Regions from separate parts of the Arenibaculum sp. genome, predicted to be linked through region 1. Evidence: riboswitches for the same ligand, from Rfam matches in the RefSeq annotation. Region 1 holds a riboswitch; the other holds the start of a gene.

What was found. A riboswitch is a leader RNA that binds a small molecule or an ion and turns the genes downstream of it on or off. The one in region 1 is predicted to bind thiamine pyrophosphate.
Region 2: it holds a riboswitch for thiamine pyrophosphate, as region 1 does, so the genes downstream of both, thiO (glycine oxidase ThiO) here and thiC (phosphomethylpyrimidine synthase ThiC) in region 1, are expected to answer to the same signal.

What each region holds. Positions count from the first base shown of each region.
Region 1 covers NZ_DASYHS010000184.1:4,717-10,360, reverse strand. Annotated here, with positions in the region: gene mnmG (tRNA uridine-5-carboxymethylaminomethyl(34) synthesis enzyme MnmG) at 1-1,316, opposite strand, end outside; gene thiC (phosphomethylpyrimidine synthase ThiC) at 1,482-3,236, opposite strand; TPP riboswitch at 3,314-3,432, opposite strand; gene mnmE (tRNA uridine-5-carboxymethylaminomethyl(34) synthesis GTPase MnmE) at 3,518-4,849, opposite strand; gene VGO20_RS18340 ((2Fe-2S) ferredoxin domain-containing protein) at 4,846-5,220, opposite strand; gene VGO20_RS18335 (DUF6489 family protein) at 5,217-5,474, opposite strand; gene VGO20_RS18330 (thioredoxin domain-containing protein) at 5,640-5,644, shown strand, end outside.
Region 2 covers NZ_DASYHS010000040.1:20,876-26,519, reverse strand. Annotated here, with positions in the region: gene VGO20_RS04170 (hypothetical protein) at 92-268, opposite strand; gene zapE (cell division protein ZapE) at 463-1,602, opposite strand; gene VGO20_RS04160 (DMT family transporter) at 1,688-2,572, opposite strand; TPP riboswitch at 2,711-2,807, shown strand; gene thiO (glycine oxidase ThiO) at 2,802-3,971, shown strand; gene thiS (sulfur carrier protein ThiS) at 3,968-4,174, shown strand; gene thiG (thiazole synthase) at 4,198-4,968, shown strand; gene VGO20_RS04140 (thiamine phosphate synthase) at 4,965-5,594, shown strand; gene VGO20_RS04135 (alpha-amylase family protein) at 5,581-5,644, opposite strand, start outside.

The sequences.
Region 1 (5,644 bases):
CGCAGCAGCAGACGATACTCCGCGCGCGAGGTGAACATGCGGTAGGGCTCGGTCGTACCGCGGGTGATCAGGTCGTCGATCAGCACGCCGATATAGGCATCGGCCCGGTCGAGCACGAAGTCCCCGTCCGGCCGCCCGCCGGCGAGGAGTGCTGCGTTGATGCCCGCCATCAGGCCCTGCGCGGCGGCCTCCTCGTAGCCGGTGGTGCCGTTGATCTGGCCGGCGAGGAACAGGCCGGGCAGGCGGCGCGTCTCCAGCGTCGGCTTCAGCTCGCGCGGGTCGACGTAGTCGTACTCGATCGCGTAGCCGGGCCGGACCATCTCGGCGCGCTCAAGTCCCGGGATCGTCTTCAGCACGGCGAGCTGCACGTCGCGCGGCAGCGAGGTCGAGATGCCGTTCGGGTAGACGGTCGGGTCGTCCAGCCCCTCGGGCTCGAGGAAGATCTGATGGCGCTCCTTGTCGGCGAAGCGGACGACCTTGTCCTCTACCGACGGGCAATAGCGCGGGCCGACGCTTTCGATCTGGCCGCTGTACATCGGCGCGCGGTGGAGGTTGGCCCGAATCAGGGCGTGCGCCTCCGGCGTCGTCCAGGTCACGTGGCAGGGGACCTGGGGCGTGGTGATGCGGTCGGTCAGGTAGGAGAAGGGTGGGGGCGGGTCGTCGCCGGGCTGCACCTCGAGCCCGGACCAGTCGATCGTGCGGCCGTCGAGGCGCGGCGGCGTCCCGGTCTTGAGCCGGCCGAGCGCGAAGCCGCAGCGTGCGAGCGTCGCGGCGAGGCCGAGCGACGGCGCCTCGCCGACCCGGCCAGCCGGTATCCGCTCCTCGCCGATATGGATCATGCCGCGCAGGAACGTGCCGGTGGTGATGACGACAGCACCCGCCCGCCAGACGGCGCCGGACGCGCCGACGGCACCGGCGATGCTGCCGTCGGTGCCGAGGACCAGGTCCTCGCAGGCCTCCGACGCGATGGTCAGGTTGTCCTGCGCCCGCAGCACGTCCTGCATCGCCTCGCGGTAGAGGCGGCGGTCGGCCTGGGCGCGCGGGCCACGGACGGCGGGGCCCTTGCTCCGGTTCAGCATGCGGAACTGGATGCCGGCACGGTCGATCACCCGGCCCATCACCCCGTCGAGCGCGTCGATCTCCCGCACGAGATGGCCCTTGCCGAGCCCCCCGATCGCGGGATTGCACGACATCTCGCCGATCGTATCGGCCCGATGGGTCATCAGCAACGTCTCGGCGCCCATGCGCGCCGCCGCGGCGGCGGCCTCGCATCCCGCATGGCCGCCGCCGACCACGATTACGTCGTATCTCCACATGATGGGCGCCAATGTATGGTGTCGGGCGCCCGGCGTCAAAGCGTCCGGCGCGGCGCACCGGCGCCGCGTGAGGATGTCACAGCCGGCCGGCGGCCAGCGCCCCGGCCGAACGGGGTTCCGGCCGGGGCTTGGTCACCGGGAGTGTTTCACGTGAAACGCCCGCGTTCAGCCGGACATCCCGGCCGCCTGCTCCCGCACTTCCTGCGTGATCTTCATGGAGCAGAACTTCGGCCCGCACATGGAGCAGAAGCGGGCGTGCTTCGCTCCCTCCGCGGGCAGCGTCTCGTCATGGAAGCGGCGCGCGGTGTCGGGATCGAGCGCCAGGTTGAACTGGTCGTTCCAGCGGAAGGAGAACCGCGCCCGCGACAAGGCATCGTCCCGCTCGCGCGCGGCCGGGTGGCCCTTCGCCAGGTCGGCGGCATGGGCGGCTATCTTGTAGGTGATGACGCCGGTCTTGACGTCGTCGCGGTCGGGCAGGCCGAGATGCTCCTTCGGCGTCACGTAGCATAGCATCGCCGTGCCGAACCAGCCGATCATCGCGGCACCGATGCCGCTGGTGATGTGGTCGTAGCCCGGCGCCACGTCGGTGGTCAGCGGGCCGAGCGTATAGAAGGGGGCCTCGCGGCAAACAGCGAACTGACGGTCCATGTTCTCCCGGATCTTGTGCATCGGAACATGGCCGGGTCCTTCGACCATCACCTGGACGTTGTGGCGCCAGGCGACCTGCGTCAGCTCGCCCAGCGTGTCCAGCTCGGCGAACTGGGCGGCGTCGTTGGCGTCCGCGATCGAGCCCGGCCGCAGGCCGTCGCCCAGCGAGATGCTGACGTCGTAGGCCCGCAGGATCCCGCAGATCTCCTCGAACCGCTCGTAGAGGAAGCTCTCCCGTCCATGGGCCAGGCACCACTTCGCCATGATCGAACCGCCGCGCGAAACGATGCCGGTGACGCGGCCCGCGGTCAGCGGGACATGGGCACGGCGCAGCCCGGCATGGATCGTGAAATAGTCCACGCCCTGCTCCGCCTGCTCGATCAGCGTGTCGCGGAACACCTCCCAGGATAGGTCCTCGGGCCGACCGCCGACCTTCTCCAGCGCTTGGTAGAGCGGCACGGTACCGATCGGCACCGGGGCGTTGCGCAGGATCCATTCCCGCGTGTCGTGGATGTCGGTCCCGGTCGACAGGTCCATCACCGTGTCCGCGCCCCAGCGGATCGCCCACACCATCTTCTCGACCTCCTCCGCGACGGAGGAGGCGACGGCGGAGTTGCCGATATTGGCGTTCACCTTCACCAGGAAGTTCCGCCCGATCACCATCGGCTCGCATTCGGGGTGATTGACGTTGGCGGGTAGGATGGCGCGCCCGCGGGCGATCTCGTCGCGCACGAATTCCGACGTCACCAAGCCGGGCAGGGCCGCACCCAGCGGATCGCCGTCGCGCGGGCACTCGGCCGCCGCCTCGCGGCCGAGGTTCTCCCGGATCGCGGCATACTCCATCTCGGCGGTCACGATGCCGGCGCGCGCGTAGGCGAGCTGGGTCGCGGCCCCGCCGCCGGCCGCACGCAACGGCGAGCGGCCGGTCGCGAACCGCGCGAGGCACCCGGCCTCTGCCGCGCGGCGGCCATTGTCGCCGGGCTGCACCGCCCGGCCCTCGTAGCTCTCGACGTCGCCACGTCCCTGGATCCACGCCTCGCGCAAGGGCGGCAGCCCGGCGGTCACGTCGATCGTGGCGGCCGGGTCGGTATAGGGGCCGGAGGAATCGTAGAGCCGGACCGGCGGCTCGCCGGCGCCCGGCGACAGGTCGACCTCGCGCATCGCGACCCGTACGTCGGGATGGAGGCGGCCGGGCACGTGGACCTTGCGCGAGTTCGGGAACGTCCCCGTAGAGACGGAGACCTCGGGGGAGGTGGTGCGGGTATCGGGCATCATGGATCTCCTGCAGCGGAAATCCGGGCGGCCGCGAGGAGAAGGGGCGGCCGCACGAGCCCCGGCAGGGGAACGCTACGCGACGCCTTCGTCCCTCCCTACGCCGGTACGATCCGGATCAGGTTCGAAGGGTCTCCGCGTCGCCCGTAGGCCGGCGGACTCTCAGCCCCCTATCGGGGCTCCCCTGGACGGAGCCGATGCTGGCCGATGCCCGGCTCCGCGTCAAGGCCGGAGACGGCGCGGGCCGGGACGCGACGTTTCACGTGAAACACCGGCCCGCGTCACTTGCCGATGCAGAAGTCCCGGAAGATGACATCCAGCAGGTCCTCGACGTCGACCCGGCCGGTGATGCGGCCGAGAGCGCGGGACGCCAGGCGGACATCCTCGGCCGCCAGTTCCGGCAGCGGGGCGTCCAGCGCGCGCGACAGAGCGGCGCGGCAGTCCTCCAGCGCCGCGCGGTGGCGCGCGCGGGTCAGGGCCGGCGGGCCGGCCGCATCCAGGCCGTCCGCGACCATCCCGGTCAGCCGCTCCAGCAGGGCCGGCAGCCCGGCGCCGGTCGCCGCCGAGACGGCGAGGGCCCCGGGAACCGCGGCGCCGGCATCCAGGCCCGGCGCCCGGTCGGCCTTGTTGACGACCGCGATCGTCGAGGGGCCGAGCAGGGCGAGGGTCCGTGGGTCGAGCGCCGGCAGCGCGGTGGCATCGAACACCGCCAGGCGCAGGTCGGCCTTCTCCGCCCGGTCGAGCGCACGGCGGATGCCCTCGCCCTCGATCTCGTCGGTCGCGTCGCGCAGGCCGGCGGTATCGGCCAGCGTCACCGGCCAGCCGCCCAGGTCGAGATGGACCTCGACCACGTCGCGGGTCGTGCCCGCCCGCTCGGACACGATCGCGACGTCGCGCCGGGCGAGCGCGTTGAGCAGGCTCGACTTGCCGGCGTTCGGCGCGCCGAGGATCGCGACCGCGACGCCGTCGCGCAGCCGCTCGCCCCGGTGCCCGTCGTCGAGATGGCCCGCGATCTCGGCGGCCAGGCCGGCCAGCACCGGGCGCACGGCCATGGCGACGCCGCCGGGCAGGTCCTCGTCGGGGAAGTCGATGTCCGCTTCGAGATGGGCGAGCGCCCGGGTCAGCCGGTCGCGCCATCGCTCGTAGAGCCGGCCGAGCGCGCCGTCGAGCTGGCGCAGCGCCTGGCGCCGCTGGGCCGCGGTCTCGGCCGCGACGATGTCGGCGACGGCTTCGGCCTCGGTCAGGTCGAGCTTGCCGTTCTCGAACGCGCGCCGCGTGAACTCGCCCGGCTCGGCGAGGCGCAGGCCGGGCAGGGCGGACAGGGCCTCGACCAACGCCGAGACGACGGCACGCCCACCATGGACGTGCAGCTCGGCGACGTCCTCCCCGGTGAAGCTCCGCGGCGCGGGGAACCACAGGACCAGGCCCCTGTCGATCGCCTCCCCGGTACCGGGGTCGACGAGGCCTGCGAGCACCGCCTCGCGCGGCCGGGGCAGGGGGCGGCGGCACAGCGCCTCCAGCGCGGCGCCGGCGCGCGGGCCGGAGACGCGCAGGACGGCGACGCCGCCGCGGCCGGGTGCGCTGGCGAGCGCGAAGACGGTATCGGCGCTCATTGCGCGGAGGCGAGGTCCCGCGGCTCCGTCTGGCCGGGCAGCAGCATCAGCCGCTCGACCCGCCGGCCTTCGACGAGATGGGCCTGCAGGATCTCGTCGACGTCCTCGCGGGTCTGGTAGGTGTACCAGACCCCCTCGGGATAGATCACGACGACCGGTCCCAGCTCGCAGCGGTCCAGGCAGCCGGCGCCGTTGACGCGCGTCTGCGCGAGGCCGAGCTCCTTCGCCCGCGCCTTCATGTAGTCGCGCAGCTTCTCCGAGCCGCGCGCGGCGCAGGAGCCGCGGCGGTGCCCGTCCGGCCGCCGGTTGGTGCAGCAGAAGACATGCGCCTGGAAGTAGGGACGGGGATCGTCGGTTCTGCGTTCGCTCACTTGCGGTGCCCTTCCTTCTTGCCCAGCGCCGCCTCCATCTGCGACCAGAACATCTTCTGCACCTGCTCCAGTCCCTGGATGCCGGCGGGGAGCCAGGTCTTCATCATGGTTTCCGGGTCCATCGCCTGCAGGTTGGCAGCGAGACGGTCCTGCATCTGTTGCATCAAGGCGTCCTGCATCGGCTTGACGTCGGGCAAGCCGAGGAACTGCCGGGCCTCGTCGGGAGTGCAGTCGATGTCGATGGTGACTTTCATGCGTGGAGCTCCCTCGGAAGACGGGTTGGAATTCGGGATTGAGCCCGCGGGCGAGGCGGGCACATTCTACAGATGGGGTGCGCATGCGCAACGCGCACCACTCCCAGGGTCCGGCCCCGCGCACGCCAGACATTCCCGGCGCCCGCACCATCGGAGGGAGGCGACATGAC
Region 2 (5,644 bases), on a different contig from region 1:
GCCATTGAGCGATTCACGCTCGGCTCGTTGATGCGGGTCGGTGATTAGATCAGGAGTACGGCCCTCGCTGTGGCGGTCTCCCTCCCTCCCTTCAGTTGCCATGGCTCCGCAAGGTTTCCGCAGCACGGTCTATCATCTCGCGCGTGACGAGGGGATTCTCAAACGCCACATTCCCATATGCGAAGCTTCGCCGCTGCGACTCTTCCTGCTCCGGAGTCATTTTCACCCGGCGCGCCATTTCAACCAGCGTGTCAAGTGAATATTCCATCTACATGTTCCTCCACAATTCTTAGCTGCATCCGGCATGCCGACACGAGCAGTTAAATCTACCGGATATAAAGTCCGATAGCCACATCCTAGTGAACAAGCCGGCACTTGCGAAGTCACGAGAGCCGGATAGAATTCCCCGCTTCCTCCAGCATCCCCTGAGCACGTCGTAGATCGCGCCCCGCGTTGCTATCCTCACGTCAGGTGCTGCGCCTCGATGTAGTCCTCGCTCTGCATCTCCATCAGGCGGCTGACGGTGCGCTGGAACTCGAAGGCGTGGGTGCCTTCTTCGTAGATCCGCTCGGGCGGGACCTCGGCGGCGATCACGGTCTTGACCTTGTGCTCGTAGAGCGCGTCGATCAGGGTCATGAAGCGCTTGGCCTCGTTGCGCTGGGCCGCCTTCAGGCGCGGCACGCCGTCGACCAGCACCGTGCCGTAATGGGTCGCGATCGCGATGTAGTCGGCCGCCCCCAGGGGACGCGAGCACAGCTCCTCGAAGGAGAACCAGGCGACCGAGCCCGAGGCGCGCCGCACCTCCACCTTGCGGCCCTGCGTCCACAGCGCCGCCGGCTTCGGCTCCCTGCCGTCCGACAGCCGGGCGAAGACGTCCGCCATCGCCTGCCGGCTCGCCGGGCCGAGCGGGTGGAAATAGACCGCCTGCCCCTTCAGACGCTCCAGCCGGTAGTCGACCGGCCCCGACAGCTCGACCACGTCCATCCGCTCCTTCAGCAGCGCGATGAACGGCAGGAACAGGTGGCGCTGGAGGCCGTCCTTGTAGAGGTCGTCCGGCGGCCAGTTCGAGGTCGCGACGACGACCACGCCGCGCTCGAACAGCGCCGTGAACAGCCGGCCCAGGATCATCGCGTCGGCGATGTCGGTGACGTGGAACTCGTCGAAGCACAGCAGCCACGCCTCCTCCGAGAGCTGGCGCGCCAGTTCGGGCAGGCTCTCGTCGACGCTGCGGTCGGCCTTGCCGGCGCGCGCGTTGCGCATCTCGTGCAGGCGGCGGTGGACCTCCAGCATGAAGGCGTGGAAATGCACCCGGCGCTTGCGCTCGACCGTGGACGCCTCGAAGAACAGGTCCATCAGCATGGACTTGCCGCGCCCGACGTCGCCGTAGATGTACAGGCCCTGGGGCGGCTCCGGCTCCGCTTGGCGGCGGCCGAGGCCGAAGCGCTCGCGCCAGCCGGCCTTGCCGGTCGAGGGCCGGTATTCCTTCAGCGCGGCGTGCAGGCTCTGCAGCCGTTCGGCCGCGTATTCCTGCGCGGCGTCCGCCTTGAGCGTGCCGGTGCCCCGGCGTTCGCGGTAGAGGGCCAGGGGGCCTTGGCTGGGCATGGGCTGGATCTGGTGCGGTCGTTCGCGGGCGGCCATTGGTAGCGCAAACCCGGCGGCCGTGCAAAGACCGCGGCCAAGCCGGGCCTCAGCTGCGCGTGCCCAGGCGGACCCCGAGGGCGGCAAGCGCGAAGCCGGCCACCGTCGCGAGGCCGGGCATCTCGGCGAGGACGACGGAGGCCATCAGCGCCGTCATCGGCGGGATCAGGTAGAACAGGCTCGCGACCCTGGTCGCCTCGCCGCGCCTGATCATCACGAACAGCAGGCTGACCGCCCCGATCGAGTTCATCACCGCGAGCCAGGCGAGCGAGCCGACGAAGCCGGCGGTCCAGCGGATCTCCATCGTCTCCGCCATGCCCGCGAGGACGAGCAACGCGAGGGCGCCCACCGCCATCTGGATGAACCCGCCGGTCCGCAGGTCCATGCCGGCGCAGAACTTCTTCTGGTACAGCGTCCCGGCCGTGATGCCGAACAGGGCCAGCCCGACGAGCAGGAACCCGCCGGCGTCCCCGCCCGCGGTGAGGCGGTCGCCGACGACGGCGACGACGCCCGCCAGCCCCAGGCAGAGGCCGAACCACTGCCGCCGGGATACCCGCTCGCCCAGGAACCAGCCGGCACCCAGCGCGGTGAGGATCGGCATCAGCCCCACGATCAGCGCCGACACCCCCGCCGAGACGCCGGCGTTCATCCCGGAATACAGGCCGCCGAACTGGACCGCCTGGATCAGCAGGCCGACCACCGCGATGTGTCCCGCCTCGCGCCGGCTCGCCGGCCACGGCGCCCGGGTCGCGACCGCGATCAGCAGCAGCAGGACACCGGCGAGCGCGAAGCGCAGGAACGTCATCGTGAACGGCTCGGCGTAGTTCAGGCCGACGGCGCCGCCGATGTAGCCGGAACTCCAGAGGACGACGAACGAGAAGGGAAGCGGGACGCCCGGGGCCATCCCGGGCTTTGCGATGCTGTGACAGGCCATGCGACCTCCTGATCGAGGAGGCCACGCTGGCGGATGGGCCTGCGAAAAGACAATGAAATGTTCCGATCGGTCCCACTCGCGTTCCTTATGGGAAGCGCGCCCGAATCCCCTTGCGCGCCGGCCCGCGGCGCGCGAAGGTGGCCTCGGCTGGGGTGCCGCGCGGTCGCGCGGCTGAGATCAGACCCATCGAACCTGCCTGGATAATGCCAGCGAAGGAAGCCCGGAACCGGTGACGCCCTCCCCTCTCTTTCCTCCTCCAGCACCAGGCGCGCGCCCGCGCGTCGCGATCGTCGGCGCCGGCGTGATCGGGCTCGGCATCGCGTGGCGGCTCGCGGCCGCGGGATGCGCGGTCGCGGTGTTCGACCGGGGTGCTGCCGGCGCCGGGGCGAGCCACGCGGCGGCGGGCATGCTCGCCGCCGGGGTCGAGACGGAGCCCGGCGAGGACGCCCTGCTGCGCCTCAACCTGCTGAGCCGCTCGCTCTGGCCCGGTTTCGCCGCCGAGGTCGAGGCCGCGTCCGGAATCGGCGTCCAGCTCCGGACGGAGGGGACGCTGGTCGTGGCGCTGACCGCCGACGACGTCGGCCGGCTGCGCTTCAACCACCGCCTCCAGCAGGACGCCGGGGTCGAGACCCATTGGCTGACCGGCGGCGAGGTCCGCCGGCGCGAACCCTATCTGAGCCCCTCGGTCTCGGCGGCGCTGTACAGCCCGCACGACCATCAGGTCGAGAACCGCCTGCTGGCCGCGGCGCTGCGCCGGGCGGCCGAGGCGGCCGGCGCGCGCGTCCACGAGCACGCGGAGGTCGGCCGCGTCCTGGTCGAAGGCGGCCGGGCGCGCGGCGTCGCCGTCGGCGCGCAGGCGCACGCCGCTGACGTCGTCGTGCTGGCGGCCGGCGCCTGGTCGCGCCGCATCGAGGGCGTGCCCGACGAGGCCCGGCCGCCGGTGCGGCCGATCAAGGGCCAGATGCTGGCGCTGCGGATGCATGAGGGCGAGCCGCTGCTGCGCCACGTCGTGTGGACGCCGGGCGTCTACCTCGTGCCGCGCCTGGACGGGCGGCTGCTGGTCGGCGCGACGGTCGAGGAGCGCGGCTTCGACACCACCATTACCGCGGGCGGCATGCTGGCGTTGCTGGAAGGGGCCTGGCGCACGCTGCCGGGCATCGAGGAACTGGCGATCGAGGAGACCTGGGTCGGCTTCCGCCCGGGATCGCGCGACGACGCGCCGGTGCTGGGGCCGACCCCGGTCGAGGGGCTCGTGCTCGCCACCGGCCATCATCGCAACGGCATCCTGCTGACGCCGGTCACGGTCGACGCGGTCAGCCGGCTGGTCCTGGACGGGACGGTGCCGGACGGGATCGCGGGGTTCGGCCTCGACCGTTTCGCAACCGGAGGAACGAGATGAACGCAGACATCCGGGTCAACGGCCAGCCCGAGCCGCTGTCGGCGGCGACCGTGGCCGAGCTGCTGCGCAGCCGGGGCGTCACGGCGCCCAAGGGCGTCGCCGTCGCCGTCAACGGCGAGGTGGTGCCGTCGTCGCGCTGGGAGGAGCACCGCCTCGGCGCCGGCGACGAGATCGAGATCGTCCGCCCGTTCCAGGGTGGCTGAGCCGGCGGATGGAGGAGAAGGACATGGCCGACGAATTCACGCTCGCCGGGCAGGCGCTCGGCTCGCGCCTGCTGATCGGGACCTCGGGCTATCCCAACCGCAAGGTCATGCTCGACGCGATATCCGCGAGCGGCGCGGAGGTCGTGACCGTGTCGATCCGGCGGATCAGCCTCGAATCCTACGCCGAGAGCATGGTCGACCTGCTGGGCGGGCGCTGGCGGCTGCTGCCCAACACCGCCGGCTGCGCCACCGCGCGCGACGCCGTGCTGACGGCGAAGCTGGCGCGCGAGGCGCTCGGTACGGACTGGATCAAGGTCGAGGTGATCGGCGACCGCGAGACGCTGCATCCCGACGTCGAGCAGTTGCTGCGCGCGACCGAGGAGCTGGTCGCGGACGGCTTCACCGTCCTGCCCTACTGCAACGACGACCCCGTGACCTGCCGCAAGCTCGCCGACGCCGGCGCGGCGGCGGTGATGCCGCTGGGCGCTCCCATCGGCTCCGGCCTCGGGATCTGCAACCCGCGGGCGATCGAGCACATCTGCGCGCGCAGCTCGGTACCGGTGATCCTGGACGCCGGGATCGGCACGGCCTCCGATGCGGCGCTGGCGATGGAGCTCGGCTGCTCGGCCGTGCTGCTGAACACGGCCGTGGCACGCGCGGGCGACCCGGTCGCGATGGCGGCGGCGATGAGGGCGGCGGTCGATGGCGGGCGGCTGGCCCGGCTCGCCGGGCGCATCCCCCGCGTCACCCATGCCGAACCGTCGAGCCCGCAGCTCGGCCTGATCGGGACGTGAGGCGGCTGCCCGCCCCGCTTCTCGTCGTCACCGACCGCAAGCAGGCGGCGGCGGCGCTGGAGCGGGTGGCCGAGGCCGCCTTCGCGGGCGGCTGCCGGTGGCTCAGCGTGCGCGAGAAGGACTTGGCGCCCGAGGACCTCGCGGCACTCGCCCGCACCGTCGCGGCCCTGGGCCGCCCAATGGGCGCGACGGTCACGCTCCATGGCGAGGCCGCGGCGGGCCTGGCCGCCGGCCTGGACGGCGTCCACCTGCCGGCCGGCGGCGACGTCGCCTCGGCGCGGGCGCTGCTGGGGCCGGGCGCCCTGGTCGGCCGCTCGGTCCATGCGGCCGTCGAGGCCGCCTCGGCTGCGGCGGCAGGCGCGGACTACGTGATCGTCGGCCCGGTGTTCGCGACCGCCAGCAAGCCCGGCTACGGCCCGGCACTCGGCCTCGAAGGGCTCGGGGCGGCGGCGCGCGCGTGCCCCGTGCCCGTCGTCGCGATCGGCGGCGTCGATGCCGCCAATGCCGCCGCCTGCCTCGCCGCCGGGGCCGCGGCCGTGGCGGTGATGGGCGGGGTGATGCGGGCACCCGACCCGGCGGCGGCGGTCGCGGCGCTGCTCGCCGCGATGCGGCCTACAGCAGCATGACCTCGTCCTCCCGCCGGACCCGGAACCAGCGGCAGCCGTAGCTCTCCAGC